4 regions of the Streptomyces sp. Root1310 genome follow, and region 4 is predicted to be linked to each of the others. Evidence: riboswitches for the same ligand, from Rfam matches in the RefSeq annotation. Region 4 holds a riboswitch; each other region holds the start of a gene.
What was found. A riboswitch is a leader RNA that binds a small molecule or an ion and turns the genes downstream of it on or off. The one in region 4 is predicted to bind S-adenosylmethionine.

Region 1: another riboswitch for S-adenosylmethionine. It lies ahead of ASD48_RS46110 (putative leader peptide); the one in region 4 lies ahead of ASD48_RS02060 (aminotransferase class V-fold PLP-dependent enzyme).
Region 2: another riboswitch for S-adenosylmethionine. It lies ahead of thrC (threonine synthase); the one in region 4 lies ahead of ASD48_RS02060 (aminotransferase class V-fold PLP-dependent enzyme).
Region 3: another riboswitch for S-adenosylmethionine. It lies ahead of ASD48_RS26560 (amino acid ABC transporter permease); the one in region 4 lies ahead of ASD48_RS02060 (aminotransferase class V-fold PLP-dependent enzyme).

The regions. Positions count from the first base shown of each region.
Region 1 is NZ_LMEQ01000034.1:166,524-169,988, reverse strand. Features, by position in the region: gene ASD48_RS39075 (ABC transporter substrate-binding protein) at 1-890, opposite strand, end outside; gene ASD48_RS46110 (putative leader peptide) at 1,098-1,229, opposite strand; SAM riboswitch class IV at 1,248-1,357, opposite strand; gene ASD48_RS39070 (SAM-dependent methyltransferase) at 1,524-2,339, opposite strand; gene ASD48_RS39065 (AAA family ATPase) at 2,558-3,094, shown strand; gene ASD48_RS39060 (ATP-binding protein) at 3,392-3,465, shown strand, end outside.
Region 2 is NZ_LMEQ01000001.1:2,084,505-2,087,969, forward strand. Features, by position in the region: gene thrC (threonine synthase) at 1-1,267, opposite strand, end outside; SAM riboswitch class I at 1,286-1,451, opposite strand; gene ASD48_RS09005 (glucosyl-3-phosphoglycerate synthase) at 1,622-2,566, shown strand; gene ASD48_RS09010 (trehalose-6-phosphate synthase) at 2,683-3,465, shown strand, end outside.
Region 3 is NZ_LMEQ01000023.1:560,268-563,732, reverse strand. Features, by position in the region: gene ASD48_RS26565 (glutathione S-transferase C-terminal domain-containing protein) at 1-588, shown strand, start outside; SAM riboswitch class IV at 655-774, shown strand; gene ASD48_RS26560 (amino acid ABC transporter permease) at 1,171-2,151, shown strand; gene ASD48_RS26555 (amino acid ABC transporter ATP-binding protein) at 2,148-2,951, shown strand; gene ASD48_RS26550 (transporter substrate-binding domain-containing protein) at 3,050-3,465, shown strand, end outside.
Region 4 is NZ_LMEQ01000001.1:447,424-450,888, forward strand. Features, by position in the region: gene ASD48_RS02055 (Lrp/AsnC ligand binding domain-containing protein) at 1-8, shown strand, start outside; gene ASD48_RS02060 (aminotransferase class V-fold PLP-dependent enzyme) at 89-1,450, opposite strand; SAM riboswitch class IV at 1,631-1,747, opposite strand; gene trpD (anthranilate phosphoribosyltransferase) at 1,827-2,891, opposite strand; gene ASD48_RS02070 (cytochrome bc complex cytochrome b subunit) at 3,063-3,465, opposite strand, start outside.

The sequences.
Region 1 (3,465 bases), on a different contig from region 4:
ACCACGCCCGGGTTGGCCCGTGCCTGGAGGTTCACCGCGCCGCCCTTGAGCGCCGCCTCGTTGGCCCGACCGACGCTGCCGATCGCGTCCACCTGGCCGGACTGGAGGCTGCCGGTGCGCACGCCCGCCTCGGGCACCACCTTGAACACCAGCTTGTCCAGGTAGGCCTCGCCCTGCTTGGTCCACAGGGAGGAACCCCAGGCGTACTTGGCACGCTTGGCCAGGGTGATCGACTGATTCTGCACATATCCGTTCAGCACGAACGGCCCGGAGCCGACCACTCCCTTGCTGCACTTCTCCTGCGGGCTTCTGTGGACGCTCGCCGACGACTCGATCCCCAGCGAGTGCGTGGCCGTGGCCTGCAGGAACTGGGCGTTGGGCTGCTTGAACCTCACCCGCACGGTGAGCGGGTCGACGGCGGTGGTGCTCTCCACGCCGCTCAGGTACCCCTGGGCGAGTGTGCCGAGGGCGCCGAGCTTGGGCACCGCGTCGAAGTTGTCCTTGACCACCTGCGCGGTGAGCGGTGTCCCGTCGCTGAAGGTCACCCCTGATCTCAGGTGGAACGTGAACGTCGTCGTGTCCGAGCTGATGTCCCAGCTCTTCGCGAGCCACGGCACGATCTTGCCGGTCTTGGGGTCCTGGTCGGTCAGGGAGTCCACGACCTGGCGCAGTGAGTAGATGGTGTCGTTGCTGCCCACCTGCTGCGGATCCACGCAGCCGGCGTCGGAACCCACCGCGAAGGTGAGGGTGCCACCCGACCTCGGGCTGCCGCCCGCGCCGCTCGCGCTGCCGCTGCCGCTGGATGAGCAGGCGCTGAGCAGAAGGCTGCCGGTCACGAGTGCGGCGAGCGCCGCCCACCGGGGGGTACGGGAATCCGGATGCGCTGTCACGGGATGGTTCTCCTACTCCAAGGTCACCGCGCACATGCCGGCGCGACACGCGGCCATGGCGATGCGCGGAGGGTGCCGGCCCCGCACGGGGCGGCACTGCTCAGAACTGTTCAGGGGGAGGGGGGCGCCGACGAGGGTGTCGACGGCGACGTCGATGACGGCGTGACCGCGCCGTGGGCGGGGGTCAGCCTGCGGTGTGGGGCGTGATCAGCCCTGACACAGACAGCTGGCGGAACGCCGCAGGTCGATGTGGCGGCGGCGGGAGAATCCGGAGAACAGAGCCGCGGTCGCGATCGAGGCGCTCAGGTTGCCGCTGTGCCGCACGCTGGTCCTCCCCATCTCAGGCCCCTGAACAGGGCCACGCGCTTGCAGAGTCGGTGACCCTGCCGGGCTTTCACCTGGAGCACCCCACCGCGGAGGAGGGTTGCCGGTCAGCTAGCCAGGGCTTGACGCTGACACTCAATGCCGGGGTCGATCTTACGGAGTACTGACATTATCCGTCAATATCGGTAGGAGAGTTGAACGGCTCCGCCGCACCCGCCGTCACCGCCGGTGCGGCGGTGACGGCGGGTGCGGCGGAGCCGTGTCCGTGCGTGCCGCCCGCCCGTCCGGTGGGGAGGGCGGCGCGGGCGGTTACGGCTTGCGGGCGAGGCCGCCGTGCTCGCCGATGACGACGGGGGCGGGGGAGGTGGACTCCGGGCGCCAGAGGGGGACCGAGACGACTCCGGGCTCGAGGAGCTCCAGGCCGTCGAAGTACGCCGTGATCTCGTCGACGGAGCGCAGGTTGTACGGGACGGCGCCGCTTTCGTTGTAGGCGTCCTGGGCCTCTTCGAAGACCGGGTCGATGCCCCGCGAACCGTCGTTGACGGAGAGGTAGCTGCCGGACGGCAGCGCCGCCATCAGCGTGGTGACGATGGACCGGGCCTGGTCGTGGTCGGCGACGTGACCCAGGATGTTGCTGAGGATGAGCGCGGTGGGGCGGCTGAAGTCCAGCGTCTCCGCGGCGCGCGCCAGGATGCGCTCCGGGTCCAGCACGTTGGCGTCGACGTAGGAGGTCGCGCCCTCCGGGGTGGAGTAGAGCAGGGCGCGGGCGTGGGCCAGGACCAGCGGGTCGTTGTCGACGTAGACGATCCTGGTCTCGGGGGCGAGACGCTGGGCTACCTCGTGGGTGTTGTCCGCGGTCGGCAGGCCGGTTCCGACGTCGAGGAACTGCCGTATGCCCGCCTCGGAGACCAGGAACGTGATGTTGCGGCGCAGGAACGCGCGGCTGCTGCGCGCGATGGTGACGATGCCGGGGAACACGGCGGTGTAGGCGTCACCGGCCTGCTCGTCGACGGGGTAGTTGTCCTTCCCGCCCAGCCAGTAGTTCCAGATGCGTGCCGAGTGCGGCACCGAGGTGTCGATCTTCTGAGGTGCCGCTGAACCGGGCGTGGTCACATGGTCGGTCATGAGGGGCGTCCGTCTTTCGGCCGAGGCGTGGGCAGTTCGAGCCACAACTTACGTCCCAACGACCCCGGCACGTACACCCGTTCACATTTTCGGTCGATTCGAACAGTGCTCTGGCGGAGGCCTCCGGGTCCACGTGCCCCTGCCGGGTGGACCGGCCGTACCGTCGGGCACGCCGTCCGCGCGGTGAAGTCGGCCGGGCCGGTAGCGTGGGCCGCGTGATGGTGGGCACCCCAGAGACCCGGCTGGTCGTCCTGCGCGGCAACAGCGCCTCGGGCAAGTCGGCGGTGGCGGCCGGTCTCCGCGAGAGGTTCGGCCGGGGCCTGGCCCTGGTCGGGCAGGACAACCTCCGCCGGGTCGTGCTGCGCGAGCACGACCGGCCCGGCGCGGCGAACATCGGGCTCATCGAGGCCGTCGCCCGCTATGCCCTGGACGCCGGTTACCACGTCGTCCTGGAGGGCATCCTCCACGCCGACCGGTACGGGCCCATGCTCGAACGACTGCGCAGGGAGCACCGCGGCCCGACCCACTGCTACTACCTTCATGTGCCGCTCGCCGAGACCCTGGTGCGTCACGCCACGAAGCCCATCGCCCACGAGGTCGCCGAGGCGGACCTGCGCGCCTGGTACCGAGAGCTCGATCTGCTGCCGGGCGGTGTCGAGACAGTCATCGGCGCCGACAGCACGCTCCCGTGGACCGTAGACCGCATCATGCTCGACACAGGCCTCGACCGGCTTCCCGCCCGGGAAAACTCCTGAGGCAACGTCACCGACGCGCACCCGACGGCGACTTACGCGAGCAACCGGAGGGATGCCGGGCGCTGGAATTATCAGGCAGTCGGTTGCAGCTTGAACTTCGTTGCGAGCATGATTACTTGTGTGAAGCGTGCTGCCGGACTCGAGCGTTCCCCCGCCAACCCCCTGACACCCACACAGGAGTTGGTCCGCTCGGGCGATCGCGGCACCGGGACCCTACGGAGCACCCCCTCCCCGTAGGTCCGTCGCTCACCGTTCCCCGCCTCAGGCTGCTGCCGCCCCCCACGGAAGGCGACCATCGTGTCCCCCCACACGACGTCCTCACCCCGGTCCTTGGACACCTGGAGTCCCGACCGGACGCACTGGATCGAACT
Region 2 (3,465 bases), 1.6 Mb from region 4:
GGTTCGGGCGGATGGTCGCGGTCAGCCCGGTGCCGGCCACCGCGTCCAGGGTCTTCAGTCCGTCGCCCGTGTTGAGGACGACGGTCGTCTTCGACGGGTCGAGAAGACCGTTCTCGATCAGCTTGCGCGTCACGCCCACCGTCACCCCGCCCGCGGTCTCGGCGAAGATGCCCTCGGTCCGCGCCAGCAGCTTGATCGCGTCGACGATCTGCTCGTCGTTCACGTCCTCCACCGCGCCGCCGGTGCGCCGGGCGATGTCGAGGACGTAGGGACCGTCCGCCGGGTTGCCGATGGCCAGCGACTTGGCGATGGTGTCCGGCTTCTGGGGACGGACCACGTCGTGCCCGGCCTTGTAGGCCACCGACACCGGGGAGCAGCCCTCGGCCTGCGCACCGAAGATCTTGTACGGCTTGTCCTCGACCAGCCCGAGCCTGATCAGCTCCTGCAGGCCCTTGTCGATCTTCGTGAGCTGGGAGCCGGAGGCGATCGGCACGACCAGCTGGTCCGGCAGCCGCCAGCCGAGCTGCTCGCAGATCTCGTACGCCAGCGTCTTGGAACCCTCGGCGTAGTACGGCCGCAGGTTGACGTTGACGAAGCCCCAGCCCTCGCCCGCCGAGTCGCCGATGAGCTCGGAGCAGAAGCGGTTGACGTCGTCGTAGTTGCCCTCGATGCCGACGAGCTCGCCGCCGTAGATCGCGGCCATGACGACCTTGCCCTGCTCCAGGTCGTGCGGGATGAACACGCAGGACCGGAAGCCCGCCCGGGCGGCGGCGGCGCCGACGGCACCGGCCAGGTTGCCCGTGGAGGAGCAGGAGAGGGTGGTGAAGCCGAACGCGCGGGCTGCCTCGATGGCCTGGGCGACGACCCGGTCCTTGAAGGAGTGCGTCGGGTTGCCGGAGTCGTCCTTGACGAAGAGCTTGCCGGCGTCGACGCCCAGTTCACGGGCGAGGTTGTCGGCCTGGACGAGCTTGGTCCACCCGGGGTTGATGTTGGGCTTGTCGGCCACGTCCGCCGGGACCGGCAGCAGCGGCGCGTAGCGCCAGATGTTCGCGGGCCCCGCCTCGATGCGCTTGCGGAGCTCCTCCGTGTCGTAGGAGGAGAAGTCGTAGGCGATCTCGAGCGGGCCGAAACACTCCTCGCAGGCGAAGACCGGGCCGAGGGGCACGCGGTGGCCGCACTCGCGGCAGCTCAGCGCCGCGGCCGGACCGAGGTCGACAGCAGAGGACGTCGTAGAGTCGGTGGTGCTTGCAACAGTCTGCGCAGCCATGTGAGGCGAGGCCCTTTCTCCTCATCTTCCTCACGACGCATCTCGCCGTGAGACGGATTTGGCACCTTCCCGAGCCGGGAGCCTCGCGGAGCGGTCACCACGTGGATCGGTGATCGTTACGAGACCGGCTGGAGGGTTGCCGGGGCTTCATCGGGCCGTATCCCTCTGCCCCTCTGGATGAGCGGTATGAAGTTGTGAACGGGAGGCGACCTCGGACATGCGATGGTCATCCGCGTTGCTCAAGACTGTAACCGAAGGCCAGGACAGTTGAGATAGTCGTCCGAACCGCGAGATGGATCACACGGTCACCTCCCGTGCACCCGGTGTGATCACGACAGTGAGGAGCCGCAGACTGTGCTTCGAGAAACTGAGCGCTGGCTGGCCACCCGCTCCTGGTCCGTCACCGATCGTCCGCTCCACCGGATCCTGGCCGCGAAGCGTGCCACGAACCAGTCGGTGTCCGTCGTCCTGCCCGCGCTGAACGAGGAGGAGACGGTCGGTGACATCGTCGCGGTCATCCGTCACGACCTCATGCACCAGGTCCCGCTCGTCGACGAGATCGTCGTCGTCGACTCGGGATCGACCGACCGTACGTCCGAGGTGGCCGCGGCGGCCGGCGCGCGGGTCGTCCACCGGGACGACATCCTGCCGCGGATACCGGCCGTGCCCGGCAAGGGCGAGGTCCTGTGGCGCTCCCTGCTGGTCACCACCGGAGACATCGTCTGTTTCATCGACGCCGATCTGAGGGAGTTCTCCTCGGACTTCGTCACGGGGATCGTCGGCCCGCTGCTCACCGACCCCGGGGTGGACCTGGTCAAGGGCATGTACGACCGTCCGCTGGGCGGCGCGGCCGGCCAGGGCGGCCGGGTCACCGAGCTCATGGCCCGCCCGCTGCTCAACATGCACTGGCCGCAGCTGGCCGGGTTCGTGCAGCCGCTCGGCGGCGAGTACGCGGCCCGCCGGAGTCTGCTGGAGCAGCTGCCCTTCCCCGTCGGCTACGGCGTGGAGCTGGGCATGCTGGTGGACGCCCTGCACCTGGTGGGCCTGGACGCCCTCGCCCAGGTCGACATCGGCGTGCGCAAGCACCGTCACCAGGACGGACAGGCGCTGGGCCGGATGGCGGCGGCCATCTACCGCACCGCCCAGCTGCGGCTGGCCCGCGGGCACCTGATCCGCCCGTCCCTGACCCAGTTCGAACGGAGCGCGGACGGCTTCGAGCCGCGCACGTACTCCGTGGACACCGAGGAACGGCCGCCGATGGCGGAGATCGCGGAGTACGCGACCCGCAAGGTCGCGTGAGCGCCGGACGGGCCGTATACGGCAGGGCGCCGGCACCGGCGACACGGCCGGATACGGCCCGTCCACGCAGCGCGACCGTACGTTTGAGCGTTTCCCGACCGGGCTAGGTTGGGCGTATGGCTTCCACGCACGACACTGCCGCCCGGGCCGCCGAGGTGCTGGTCGCGTCCAACCGCGGTCCGGTCTCCTACGAGGTGGGCGAGGACGGCTCGCTGCACGCGAAACGCGGCGGCGGCGGGCTGGTCTCCGGCCTGTCGGCCATCGGCCCCGAGGCGGGCGCCCTCTGGGTGTGCTCGGCACTCTCCGACGGCGACCGTGAGGCGGTCCGGCGGGGCGTCGGCGAGGAGGGCGTGCGCATGCTCGCCATTCCGGCCGACGTGCACGCCGACGCGTACAACGGCATCGCCAACTCCGTGCTGTGGTTCGTCCACCACCTGCTCTACCAGACGCCGCTGGAGCCCGCCTTCGACGCGGAGTTCCGCCGTCAGTGGGCGTCCTACGAGGCCTACAACCGGGCGTTCGCGCAGGCGCTGGCCGAGGAGGCGGCGGACGGCGCGGCGGTCCTCGTCCAGGACTACCACCTGTGTCTGGTGCCGGGGATGCTGCGTGAGCTGCGCCCGGACCTGCGCATCGGCCATTTCTCGCACACGCCGTGGGCTCCGGTGGACTACTTCGCGCTGCTGCCGGGGGACGTCCGGGAGCAGTTGCTGCACGGCATGCTCGGCGCGGACCGCCTGGGCTTCCTCACCCGGCGCTGGGCGGACGCGTTCGCCGCGTGCTGTACGGAGTTCGCCGGCGGCCCCGGCAAGACGCGGATCGGTGTCCACGGTCTCGGCGCCGACGCCGACTTCCTGCGCGAGCGCTCGCACCGGCCGGACGTCGACGAGCGCATGGCGGCG
Region 3 (3,465 bases), on a different contig from region 4:
AGCGACGACTGGTCCGGGCGCATCGTGAGCAGCCACGGCCCCGACATCGCCCGGGACCTGGCCCGGCACTTCGGCGGCGGCCGGCCCACCCTGTACCCGTGCGGCGCGGAGTCGCAGATCGAGGCCGTGGAGCGGATGTGCGCCCAGGGCATCGAGGAGGCCGCCCAGCGCGCCGGAGCGGCCGACGCCGAGGAGGCGGAGCGCACCGCCGCCCTCGACACGTTGCTCACCACACTCGGGGTGCTGGAGCGAGGGCTCGGTGCCCACGAGCACCTGATCAGCGATCAGATCACGGCAGCAGACGTCGAGTTGTGGGTCGCCCTGGTCCAACTCGACACCGTGCACCGCTACCACCTGGACGCGGCCGCCGTGCACCGCATCGCCGACCACCCCGCGCTGTGGGCCTACGCCCGTCGGCTGGCCGCCCGCCCGGCCTTCGGCGCCCACCTCGACCTGGACGCCATCGCCCGCCGTCACCACGCCCGTTGCCAGGGCCTGGAGGCCGCCGGCGCCGCCGTCCAGATCCTGGACTGGGAGACCCACGCGGAAGCCGGTTCGGTGGTCCGACCGCAGGTCAACCGGCCCTGAACCGGTCCACCCACCGGACAACCGTTGACATTCGTTCGGGCAACTGTCTTACTTACGGCCCAGAACGGTCATGAGCGTCAGCGACAAGCCCTGGCTAGCTGACCGGCAACCCTCGCTCCGCGGTGGGGTGCCCCAGGTGACGACCGGACCGACGTTTCGGTAATGACGTATCGGTAAGCGCGAGGGCCCCTCGGGGGCCGGAACAGTGATGGTGACGGACATGTACGCAGCTCATCGGACGGCGCCCCGTCGCCCCCGGGGCTGCGTACGGCCGTACCTCGACATCCTCGTCGCCAACCGCGCCGTCGACCTCCTGCGCGTGAACAGCGCACTGTGTACCGCACCGGGCCGTGCCCGCTGTCGGGGCTGAACGAACCCCTCGCACCGCAGCCCCGCCTCCGCGTTCCTGACGAACACCGCCCGAGCGGTGTGCCGTTGTCCGCCCCACCCCGGTCTCCTGTACGCATCCGTGCGCCATGCCCTGTTCGCGCCCGCGGAGCGGTCCCCGCCGCCCCGCACAAGCGCGTCCGGCCACGCACGTCCGCCGTGACCCGGGGTGTCCGACTCCCGCCGGAGCCCCTCATGAGTGAACCCCCAGGCGCCGTGACCCTCGCCGAACCCGCACCCGCCCTCGACGTCCCGTCGGAGAAGCTCACCGCCCAGCGCGTCCAGCCGCTGCGCAAGCCCGGCCGCTGGATCGCCACCGCCGTGGCCCTGGTCCTGGTGGCGCAGTTCACGCACGGACTGATCTCCAACCCCTTCTACCAGTGGGACCGCTTCGGCTACTGGTTCCTGCGGCCGGTCATCCTCGACGGACTGCTGATCACCCTGGAAGTGGCCGCCTACAGCGCGGTGCTGGGCCTGCTGGGCGGCATCCTGCTCGCCCTCGCCCGGCTCTCGAAGAGCCCGGTGCTGCGCGCGGTCAGCTGGATCTACGTGTGGGCGCTGCGCTCCATCCCGCTGATCGTGGTGCTGCTCTTCCTCTACAACTTCAGCGCCCTGTACCAGACTTTGAGTGTCGGGGTGCCCTTCGGCCCGGCGTTCTTCCGCTTCGACGAGTCCCGGCTGGCCACCGACATGGTGATCGCCGTCGTCGGCCTCAGTCTCAACGAGGCGGCCTACGCCGCCGAAGTGGTCCGCGGCGGCATCCTCTCCGTCGACCAGGGCCAGCACGAGGCGGCCGCCGCGCTCGGCCTGCCCAAGCGCTACCAGTTCTGGAAGATCGTCTTCCCGCAGGCCTTGCGATCGATCACACCGAACTACGTCAACCAGCTGATCGGCCTGGTCAAGTCCACCTCACTGGTCTTCTACGTGTCCCTGCTCGACCTGTTCGGCACCGCGCAGACCATGGGGGCCACCTACCCCGGCGACATCGTGCCGCTGCTGCTGGTCGTCACCGTCTGGTACCTGATCCTGACCAGCCTCGTCTCCGTCGTCCAGTTCTACGTCGAGCGGTACTACGCCCGGGGCGCCACGCGGTCCCTGCCGCCGACGCCGCTTCAGAAACTGCGGACCGGTCTCACCGACCTGCGGGCCCGCATCCGCCGGGAGGCCGCCGTATGACCACCGAGACCGTGCAGAGCACCGGCACCGCCGGGATCGTGCCCGCCGCCGTCGAGGTGCACGACGTGCACAAGTGGTACGGCGCCCACCGGGTCCTGGACGGTGTGAGCCTGACCGTGCGGCCCGGCGAGGTCACCGTGATCCTCGGCCCGTCCGGCTCCGGCAAGTCCACCCTGCTGCGGGTCGTCAACCACCTGGAGAAGCCCGAGATCGGCTATGTCAGCATCAACGGCGAGCTGATCGGCGTCCGCCGCAACGGCGACCGGCTGCGCGAGCTGAGCGAAAGGGCCATCCTGGCCCAGCGCGGCCGGATCGGCTTCGTCTTCCAGAACTTCAACCTCTTCCCGCACCTGACCGTCCTCGACAACGTCGCCGCCGCGCCGGTCGCCACCGGGCGGCTCGCCAAGCCCGCGGCCCTGGAACTGGCCCGGGAACTCCTGGACCGGGTGGGCCTCGCCGACAAGGCCGGCGCCTATCCCCGGCAGCTGTCCGGCGGCCAGCAGCAGCGTGTAGCCATCGCCCGCGCCCTCGCGCTGCGCCCCGGCGTCATCCTCTTCGACGAGCCCACCTCCGCCCTCGACCCCGAGCTCGTGGGCGAGGTCCTCGCCGTCATCAAGGACCTGGCGACCAGCGGCACCACCCTCGTCATCGTCACCCACGAGGTCGGCTTCGCCCGCGAGGTCGCCGACCGGGTCGTCTTCATCGACGACGGGAAGATCGTCGAGCAGGGCCCGCCGGGGGAGGTCCTCGAAAATCCGCGGCACGAGCGGACCCGGGACTTCCTCAGCAAGGTGCTCTGACACCGAAGAGCCCCACCCTCCCCCCCCACAGCTCCACCACGCCACCTCCCCCCCGCCACCACCCTCTCGCCCAGTCACACCAGTCACAAAGGACGCCCATGTCTGCCCACTTCACCCGACGCAGCCTGATTCGCGGCATCACCGTGGCGACCGCGGTCGCCACCCTCGCCACCGGGCTCGCCGCCTGCGGTGGTGACAGCGAGGCCGCCACCACGACCGGCAGCGCGGCCGGCAGCGTGACCATCGGCCGGGTGTCCAACGGCGCCGCCGAGGAGACCGCCCTGAAGGTCTCCGAGGTCAAGTCCATCAGCGCCGAACTGCCCGACGCGATCAAGAAGAGCGGCAAGCTGAACATCGGTATCGGCGCCCTGCCCTCCGGCTTCGCCCCGCTCGCCTACGTCGGTGACGACCAGAAGACCCTCACCGGCGCCGAGCCCGACCTCGGCCGTCTGGTGGCCGCGGTCCTCGGACTGAAGTCGGAGACGAAGAACTTCACCTGGGAGAACCTCTTCGT
Region 4 (3,465 bases):
ACTCCTGACCGGCCGGCCACCTGACCCGCCGGCCACCTGACCCGCCGGACCCCCGACCGGCTGAACACCGCCTCCGGCGGACCGTCGCTCAGACCGCGGGCACGCAGCGGCCGTCCTCCGTCCGGTACTGCCACCGCGCGCCCTCGCTCACCAGTTCGCGCACGGCGTTCACGAAGCGCTCCACATGCTCGTCCGGGGTGCCCGCGCCGAAGCTCACCCGGATCGCGTTGAGGGACTTCTCGCCGGGAGCCGCCTCGGGGGCGCCGCACTCGCCCTGGGTCTGCGGGTCGCCGCCGAGCAGGGTACGGACCAGCGGGTGGGCGCAGAAGAGCCCGTCGCGGACCCCGATGCCGTACTCGGCGGAGAGGGCGGCCGCGAAGTGGGAGCTGTTCCAGCCCTCGACGACGAAGGAGATCACGCCGACCCGCGGCGCGTCGTCCCCGAACAGCGACAGCACCTTCACCTGCGGGACCGCGGCCAGACCGGCCCGCACCTTCGCGATCAGGTACTCCTCCCGGGCGACCAGGCTGTCGAAGCCCGCCTCGGTGAGGGCCTTGCACGCCGAGGCGATGGAGTAGGCGCCGATCACGTTCGGGGAGCCGGCCTCGTGGCGGGCGGCGCTCTCGTGCCACTCCACGTCCACTCCCCCGTCCTCGCGCCGCGTGACCTTGCGGCTGGCGCCGCCGCCGGCCAGGTACGGGTCGGCCGCCACCAGCCAGTCGGCACGGCCGGCCAGCACGCCGGAGCCGAAGGGCGCGTACAGCTTGTGGCCGGAGAAGGCGACCCAGTCGACGTCGAGCTCCTGGACGGAGACCGGGTGGTGCGGGGCCAGCTGGGCCGCGTCCAGGACGATCCGGGCGCCGTGCGCGTGCGCGGCGGCCGCCAGCTCGCGTACCGGCCACAGCTCGCCGGTGACGTTCGAGGCGCCGGTGACGCAGACCAGGGCCGGGCCGTACGGCTCCCGGTCGGCGAGGGCCCGCTCCAGCGTCTCGACGGCCTGGCGCGGGGTGCGCGGGGCGTCCAGGTAGGTGACCCGGGCGTCCTGCCAGGGCAGCAGCGAGGCGTGGTGCTCGGTCTCGAAGACGAAGACCTGGCAGCCGGCGGGGAGCGCCCGCGCCAGCAGGTTGAGGGAGTCCGTCGTCGAGCGGGTGAAGACCAGCTGGTCGTCGGGGCGGCAGTCCAGGAACTCGGCCACCGTCGTGCGGGCGTTCTCGAAGAGGTCCGTGGACAGCTGCGAGAGGTAGCCGGCACCCCGGTGGACGCTGCCGTAGTACGGGGCGTAGGCCGCCACGTCGTCCCAGACGCGCTGGAGGGCGGGGGCGCTGGCCGCGTAGTCGAGCGCCGCGTAGGTGACCTCGCCACCCGTCACGAGCGGGACCGTGACATCCCCGCCGAGAACGGGCAGCTGTGCACAAACGGTACGGGTGGCGGCAGCAGTGGAGACAGACATGGCGAACTCCCGTGAGAGGCAAGGGGGAACCGCCGTGCGAGCGGACATGGCTCGAGCACGGAGGAAGGTGAAAGGGGTATGCGGAGGCGGGGCTCTACGCCCTATCGCATTCGCTTGCTCACGGAAGACTCCCTCGAACGACCAGGACCCCTGGCGGTACTCACTCAGAAGAGTGCGAGGGGTCCGCGCTTGCCGTAGACCTCGCTGCCTACGACCTGGTCTTCACCCGGGGCACCCCGCCACGGACGGAGGGTTGCCGGACAGTCGGCCGGGGCCTCATGACTGTCACTCATGACCTGATACAGGAACCTACGTGAAGTGATCGCCGTCCCGCAACCCGTGTCCGGATCGCGGGACGACAGTCAGCGGTGGGGCGTCACGCCCGGGTGGCTGCGACCCAGCGGTCCAGCGCCCGCTTGGCCGCACCCGAGTCGATCGACTCGGCCGCCCTGTCCATGCCCTCGCGCAGTTGCCCGGCAAGGGACCCGGAGCCCGGGTCCAGGGCCACCAGCGCCGCCGCCGAGTTCAGCAGCACGGCGTCCCGCACCGGGCCCGTCTCGCCCTCCAGAAGGCGGCGGGCGACCTCCGCGTTGTACGAGGGGTCCCCGCCCCGCAGAGCCTCGACCGGGACCAGCTCGAGCCCGACGTCACGCGGGTCGAACGTCTCCTCGGTGACCTTGCCGTCGCGGACGACCCACACATGGGACGTGGCCGTCGTGGTCAGCTCGTCGAGCCCGTCGTCGCCCCGGAAGACCAGGGACGAGTTGCCGCGCTCGGCGAAGACGCCCGCGACGACCGGCGCCATCCGCGGGTCCGCGACCCCGACCGCCTGGGCCCGCACCTTGGCGGGGTTGGTCAGCGGGCCGAGCACGTTGAACACCGTGCGGATCCCCAACTGGCCGCGCGCGGCGCCCACATGACGCAGCGCCGGGTGGAACTTGATCGCGAAGCAGAAGGTGATCCCGGCCTCCTGGGCCACCTCGGCCACCCGCCGCGGGGTCAGCTCCAGATTGACGCCGAGCTTCTCCAGGACGTCGGAGGCGCCGGACGCGGAGGACGCCGCCCGGTTGCCGTGCTTGACGACCGTGGCGCCCGAGCCGGCCACGACGATCGCCGACATCGTGGAGATGTTGACCGTCTTCGCACCGTCGCCGCCGGTGCCGACGATGTCGACGGTCCGTCCGGGCACCTCGATCAGGTTGGCGTGCTCGTACATCGCCCGGACGAGCCCGTTGATCTCCGCGACGGTCTCGCCCTTGGCCCGCAGCGCCACCACGAACCCGGCGATCTGCGCGTCGGTCGCCTCGCCGCGCATGATCCGGTCCAGCGCCCAGAAGGTGGCGTCGGCGTCCTGGTCGCGGCCGTACAGCAGACCGTTCAGCACCTCGGGCCAGGAACGGCCCGCCGCGATGTCGCCTCCAGCGGGGGTCACAGCGCTCATAGCCGCTCCTGCGTGTGTCGTCGTGTACGTCGAGTGTGTCGAGTACGTCGTGTGCCGTCGTGCGCCTCGTGACAAGGTGCACCCCACCCTATCCAGCCCGTGGGCACGGCAAAGGGCCCCGTCCGAAGACCGGACGGGGCCCTTTCCTGCGGCGTGGCGACGCCTCAGCGATCAGTGGTGGCCGTGGCCGCTCGTGATCTCCTTGTACTCCTCCACGGTGGGCTTCGGAATCTGCTGATCCTCACCGAAGTACGCCCCGCTGATCTTGGCGCGGAGCTTCTCCGTGCCCTTCACCTTGCGCTCGACGCCGTTCTCGTCGACGGCGGCGCCGATCGCGGCCGGCTCGTACTGCTCGTGCGCCGTGAGGGTGTGCAGCTGCTCCTGGCTGAGCGGCTCGTGGATCTCGATGAACTCACCGTGCGGCAGGCGCTTGATGGTGCCGGTCTCGCGACCGTGCAGCACCTTGTCCCGGTCCCGGCGCTGGAGGCCGAGGCAGATCCGCTTGGTGGCGATGTACGCGATGACCGGTCCGGCGATGAAGAAGATCCGGACGAACCAGGTGATCGAGTTGATC